2 linked regions of the Desulfovibrio desulfuricans genome follow. The protein of the gene in region 2 interacts with the protein of the main gene of each other region in a pairwise test. Links are inferred from orthologs where the notes say so. Each region holds a gene or a part of one and is shown on either strand. Other genes may lie near its edges.

The links.
Region 1: the proteins of pheT (region 2) and secD interact in binary tests that used the Escherichia coli proteins (3 or more experiments, as listed by UniProt). The link is inferred for Desulfovibrio desulfuricans from one-to-one orthologs.

What each region holds. Positions count from the first base shown.
Region 1 is NZ_JANFYZ010000011.1:7,358-10,558, reverse strand. The notes cover bases 88-2,971. They hold secD (protein translocase subunit SecD), read left to right. Parts: upstream 88-681; coding sequence 682-2,262; downstream 2,263-2,971. Other genes in these bases: secF (protein translocase subunit SecF), read left to right, coding at 2,280-2,971; yajC (preprotein translocase subunit YajC), read left to right, coding at 107-457. Outside these bases: more of secF, read left to right, coding at 2,972-3,201. UniProt on the Escherichia coli protein: Part of the Sec protein translocase complex. Interacts with the SecYEG preprotein conducting channel. SecDF uses the proton motive force (PMF) to complete protein translocation after the ATP-dependent function of SecA.
Region 2 is NZ_JANFYZ010000013.1:34,178-37,535, reverse strand. The notes cover bases 234-3,274. They hold pheT (phenylalanine--tRNA ligase subunit beta), read left to right. Parts: upstream 234-570; coding sequence 571-2,979; downstream 2,980-3,274. Other genes in these bases: NE637_RS12845 (MerR family transcriptional regulator), read left to right, coding at 3,058-3,274; NE637_RS12855 (translation initiation factor IF-2), read left to right, coding at 234-540. Outside these bases: pheS (phenylalanine--tRNA ligase subunit alpha), read left to right, coding at 1-96; more of NE637_RS12855, read left to right, coding at 115-233; more of NE637_RS12845, read left to right, coding at 3,275-3,358.

The sequences.
Region 1 (3,201 bases), on a different replicon or contig from region 2:
AAATTGGCTGGCATTGCCCGAAAATCGGGCGCGGGCAACGTTTTGCCCCTGCCGATGCCGGGCGGTACTTTTTTAATGCTATACCCACACCCTATGGAGGTGCGTTTTGTTTGAATCCTTAGCTTATGCCATGGGCACTCCCCAGGCCGGGGCGGCTCCCGCCAGCGGACAGGAAATGCTGATGCAGTTTCTGCCCCTCATCGTCATGTTCGTCATTTTCTGGTTCCTGCTTATCCGTCCCCAGCAGAAGCGGGCCAAGGTCCACAAGCAGATGCTGGCCGAACTCAAGCGCGGCGACCACGTTATGACCTCAAGCGGTCTGCTTGGCCGTATTCTTGAGATCGACGATGAACAGGTGCTTCTTGAGAGCGGCGAAGCCAAGCTGCGCGTTTCGCGCGGCTCCATCGGCGGCGTTATTCCTGCCAAGGGCGGCAAGGACACCAAGGAAGAAAAGTAGAGGTCGCCTTGGCGGCTTGTGTCTGCCTCTGCCAGGCGGGCAAAGTGCATGGCCCATGAGCTGGACTGGCGGTTGCCGGATCGGCTCAAGGGCTTTTGCCTCTTGACGTGCCCGGATTTTCGGGTCTTCGGAGTTTCCGGCTTTGTCGGTAGCCCTGCGGCTGTCCCTCAAGGGATAGCCGCGTGGTTGCGGCAAAGCTTAATCTGTTGTGTGGAAGGTGAACGATGGGTCTGCTCTGGCGCTTGTCCATAGCCATCATGGTTTTTGTGTTGTCCCTTGTTTACGCGCTCCCCAGCGTTCCCTATCTGGGAACAGCTCTTGAGCGCGTTCTGCCGTCGAGCAAAATCAATCTCGGCCTTGACCTCAAGGGCGGCATCCATCTGACGCTTGGCGTTGACGTTGCCAAGGCCGTGAGCAATTCGCTGGCCCTGACCGGGCAGGATTTGCGCCGCGTGGCTGAAGATGAAAAGATTGTTGTGCTGCGCCCCCGCGTGGTGGGTGGCACCGCTCTTGAATTTGTGCTGCCGCGCGCAGAAAACGAACCCAAGTTTCGTGATCTGCTGGCCCGCCAGTTTCCGCAGTTGAGCGTGGGCGAACCCCAGGCTGGAGAAGCAGGGCAGTTGCGCTACGTAGCCCACTTCACCCCGGCGGAAGTCAAGCGCATTGAAGACCTTTCGCTTGACCAGGCCCTGCGCACCATCCGCAACCGCATTGACCAGTTCGGCGTGGCCGAACCCGATATCCGCAAACAGTCCGACAATCGTATTCAGGTGCAGTTGCCGGGTATTTCTGACCCGCGCCGCGCTGTGCAGGTTATCGGGCAGACTGCTCACCTTGAGTTCCACCTGGTGCGCGAGGATGTTGACCCCGGCAAGGCCGTGCTGCCCCCCGGCGTGATCGCGCTGCCCATGCTGGAGAAGAATCCCGGCCAACAGCAGAAGGAAACCCTCATCGCTGTTGAAAAAGACGCCATGCTCACGGGCGAAGACGTGTCGGACGCCCGGCCCGCCTTTGACAACGTGAACCAGGCATATGTTACCCTGAATTTCAATGCCCGCGGCGCGCGCATCTTTGAGCGCGTCACCGGAGAAAATGTGGGCCGCCGCATGGCCATTGTGCTTGACGGCAAGGTGTATTCCGCGCCTTCCATCCGCGAGCGCATCGGTGGGGGCAGAGCCAGTATTTCTGGCAGCTTCTCCACTGCCGAAGCCCAAGATCTTGCCATTGTGCTGCGCGCAGGTTCGCTGCCCGCCCCTGTTTCTGTGCTTGAAGAACGCACGGTCGGCCCCTCGCTGGGTCAGGAATCCATCGACAGCGGTGTTCGCGCGGCGATGGTCGGCGCGGTGTGCGTTGTGGTGTTCATGGCGGTCTATTATGGCCTGAGCGGTCTTATTGCCGACGTTATGCTCTGCTTCACCATGCTTATTGTCATGGCGGGCATGGCTGCTTTTGGCGCTACCCTGACCCTTCCGGGCATTGCCGGTATTGTGTTGACCATCGGTATGGCGGTTGACGCCAACGTGCTCATTTACGAGCGCATACGCGAGGAAATAAGGCTGGGCCTCACGCCGCTTGCCGCAGTGCGCGCGGGCTTTGACCGCGCTGCCATTTCCATTACCGACTCGAACCTGACAACAATCATCGCTACCGTGATTCTGTACCAGTTCGGCACCGGCCCCATCAGGGGGTTTGCGGTGACGCTCTCTCTGGGCATCATCGCCTCCATGTTTACGGCCATCTTTGTATCGCGGGCCATTTTTGAGGAGTGGGCGCGGCACTGCGGCTCCAAGGGCATCAGCATATAGCGCGCCGGGAGGCAATTATGGGTTTCGCATTTATCAAGCACGACACCAATCTGGATTTCATTGGCAAACGCTATTGGGCGTATGGCATTTCAGTACTCCTGATTCTGGTCGGCCTCGCTTCCATGTTCATGGGGCAGGGCCTTAAAATGGGTATCGATTTTGCCGGCGGCGTGATCGCCCAGATTCAGTTTGAACATCCTGTCAAGGATGAGGCCCTCAAGAAAAGTCTGGATGTACCAGCCTTGCCCGGCATCAGCACCCAGAGGTTTGGCGATGGCGACAGGGATTATCTGCTGCGTTTTTCCCAGTCAGAAAATGCCAATGCCAGCCAGTTGCGCACTGCCCTGATAGATACGCTGGCAAGCGCTTTTCCTGACAACAAGGCTGAAATACAAAGACTTGAAGTTGTCGGCCCGAAGGTCGGCGCTGATTTGACCAACAAGGCTCTTGCAGCTCTGTATTATTCAGTATTGCTGATCGCAGTCTACATTTCTGGCCGTTTTGAGCAGCGCTGGATGGCGGGGGCCATAATGGCTGGCGCTCTTTGGGGCGGAATGTACCTTGCCGGGCTCACCGGGCTTGGCATGGGCTGGCTTGTATTGCTTTCACTTGCAATTACGCTGGTTGTCTGCTTTTTCCTCAAGCTCAACTTTGCGCTTGGGGCAATCGTAGGTCTGCTGCACGACGTCAGCATCACGCTTGGGCTATTGTCCGTTATGGGGGTTGAAATTGACCTCAACGTCATGGCGGCCTTGCTGACTCTGGTTGGTTATTCGCTCAACGATACCATCATCGTGTATGACCGCCTGCGCGAAAATCTGCGCGCTGCGCCTCAGTTGACAATGTCTGCGCTCATCAATCGCAGCGTCAACCAGACGCTCTCCCGTACAATCCTGACAAGCGGCACCACGCTGCTGGCAACACTCTCCCTCTTTGTGC
Region 2 (3,358 bases):
GGCGTGGAACGCGTGACCATGCTCAAGTACGGCATCGGCGATCTGCGGATGTTTTTTGAAAACGACGTGCGCTTCCTTGGCCAGTTTGCCCGGTAGGACACTATGCCCAGCGTCATGAGCCCCATAGATTGCAGCAATGCCCGCATGCGCGCAGGCCGCTTCACGGCCCTGCCCATGTGGCTTGTATTGCTGGGCCTCTTGGCGGCGGCCTCCCTGTTGCCCAGTAGCCCGAGCTGGCTGGCGGCGGATGAAGCTCAGGCCGCCTCAGCCTACACCCCGCGCCATTCGGGCATGGATGCGCCGGGCGAACCCAAGCGCATTGAATCCTTGCCCAGCAAGAACGCAGGGCGCACGGCAGAGGGCGGCATGGGGTATACGGACGCTTACGGCAACACCATTGACGACCGCCAGCCGGAAGAAAAACCCGCTCCCAAACGCCCCAGACCCGGGGCCTACGGCGTGGGCGCGGGCCAGAGCGAGCGCTACGAGCGCCCACTGCCCGATCCGCAAAATCAGACTCCTGCCTGGAGTTTCAAATAACCACGCCAAGGCGCGGAAACAGGACGAACTATGCTGCTCTCACTTTCATGGCTGCGTGAATTTACTCCGTATGAAGGAACGGCTGAGGCGCTGGGCGACCGCCTGACCATGCTCGGCCTTGAGCTGGAAGACATCAGGCGGCCCTACGATGCCATAAGCTCCATTGTGGTGGGGCATGTGGTTTCGTGCGACAACCATCCGGAATCCGACCATTTGCACGTCTGCAAGGTGGACGCCGGGCAGGGCGAGCTGCTTGATATCGTGTGCGGCGCGCCCAACGTGGCTGCGGGCCAGAAAGTGCCTGTGGCTCTGGTGGGCACCAAGATGCCCGACGGCATGATGATCAAAAAGGCCAAACTGCGCGGCGCGCCTTCTTTTGGCATGATCTGCTCCGAGCGTGAACTGGGCCTGACCGAAGACCATACCGGCATCATGGTGCTGCCCGAAAGCTTTGTGGTGGGCAAGCCTCTGGTGGAGCAGCTTGAGCTTGACCGCGAAGTGCTGGATATCTCCATCACGCCCAACCGCGCCGACTGCCTTTCGGTTCTTGGCCTTGCGCGTGAAACGGCGCTGGCCTGCAACCTGCCGCTCTCCATCCCCGATCTGCCGCTGGAACTGGACTCCGGCGCGGAAGTGCTGGTGCCCATTGATATTGACGACCCCGAGCACTGCTGGCTGTATTCCGGCCGCGTCATCACAGGCGTCAAGATCGGGCCTTCGCCCATGCGCCTGCGCCACCGCCTGCATGCCGTGGGTGTGCGCCCCATTTCCAATATTGTGGACGTGACCAACTACATTCTGTTTGAATATGGTCAGCCCCTGCACTCTTTTGACATGGACAAGCTGGAAGGCGGCCGCATTGTGGTGCGCCGCGCGCAGGAAGGCGACACCTTCACCACCCTTGACGGGCAGGAACGCGCGCTTACCGCAGCCGACCTCTGCATCCGCGACGGCGCGCGCGCCGTGGCCCTTGCTGGCGTTATGGGCGGCCTGAACAGCGAAATCTCCGATGCCAGCACCAATGTGTTTCTGGAAAGCGCGGTCTTCAAGCCCGCCACCATCCGCAAAACATCGCGCCGCCTTGGCCTCTCGTCCGAGGCGTCCTACCGCTTTGAGCGCGGCATCGACCAGCAGCGCACCGTGTGGGCGCTTGACCGCGCCTGCGCCATGATGGCCGCCGTCAGCGGCGGGCGCGTGCAGCGCGGCCTTTCCATCAACGAGCCCCGTCCCTTCAAGGCGGCCAGCATTGAATTCCGCCCGGCGCGGGCCGATTCCCTGCTTGGCGTGCAGCTTGGCGCGGATTTTGACGAAAAGGTGCTCACCGGCATGGGCTGCAATGTGGACAAGGGCGAAAGCAGCCCCGTGTGGCGCGTGAGCCAGCCCTCCTGGCGGCCCGACCTCACCCGCGAGGCCGATCTGATTGAAGAAGTGGGCCGCGTGCACGGGCTGGATACCATTGCCCCCGTGCTGCCCCCCATAGCACGCAACCTCGACCGCGCAGGCGAGCCGGAATCGCGCTACGGATTCTGGTCGCGCCTCAAGCACTGGGGCGCTGGCCTCGGCCTCAACGAAGCCGTGAACTACAGCTTTGTGGGCCACAAGGATATGGATCACCTTGGCATGCCGCGCGAGGGCCGCATTTCCATCATGAATCCGCTCTCGGCGGAGCAGGATGCCCTGCGCACCGCCCTAGCCCCCGGCCTCATGTACGATCTGCGCAACAACCTCGCCCAGGGGGCTCAGGGCCTGCGGCTGTTTGAACTTGCCAATATTTTTGAAGCTGACGCCGCTTCTGAAACCACCGCCCGCGAAACGGGCATGCTGGGCGTGCTGCTGTATGGCGCGCGCTACGATACGGCCTGGCCCCAGGCTGAGGGCGACATGGGTTATGCCGACCTCAAGGGCGTGGTGGAAAACCTGCTGCACTATCTGCATCTTGGAGCGCCCAGCTATGAACTGGCTCAGGAGCATGCCTTCTTGCTGCCCTGCGTGAACGTCTTTGTGAATGGCCGCGCCGTGGGCTTCATGGGCCGGGTCAAGCCCGCCATGGCCGACGAATACCACGCCCGCAAGGATGTGTGGCTGGCTGAAATGAACCTCGACATCCTGCGCGAACTGCACGATGCCGCTACTGTGCGCTTTGCGCCCCTACCGGTGTATCCGCCGGTGCGGCGCGACATTACCGTGACCGCCGGGCCAAGCCTCAAGGTGGCCGACATCACTGCTCACGTGCAGGGGCTCAAACTGGCCCTGCTGGACGACGTGGCCCTCGTGGACTGCTTTGAACCCAAGACGGAGCAGGGCGGGGAGCCCGTGCGCAACCTGACCTTCCGGCTCACGTTCCGCCATGCGGAGCGTACTCTCAAGGACACGGAAGTGGACAAGGAGCGGGAGAAGGTGGCACAGTCGCTTGTAAGCGCTCTGGGCGTGAAAATTTAACACAGTGCGCGCAGGCCCGGCTTTTTCGGGCCTGCGCAATTCCGGCACATTTTCAGAGAGTGTCAGGAGGGGTATGACATGTCGGACCACACGCCCGACAATACCTACCGCATAGGTGAGGTCGCAGAACTGCTCGACCTCAAAACCCATGTGTTGCGCTTCTGGGAAACTGAGTTTCCCCAGTTGGCGCCGCTGCGCACCGGTAAGGGGCAGCGCCTGTACACGGAAGAAAACGTGGCCCTCTTGAGGCGTATCCGGCAGTTGCTGCACGAGCAGGGCATGACCATTGAAGGCGCGCGCCGCGTACTTGCGGGCAGCGCCGTGGTGGACGAAAGCCTGCCCGAACGCGTGGCGGCGGTGCCGGACCCGGATTTTATGC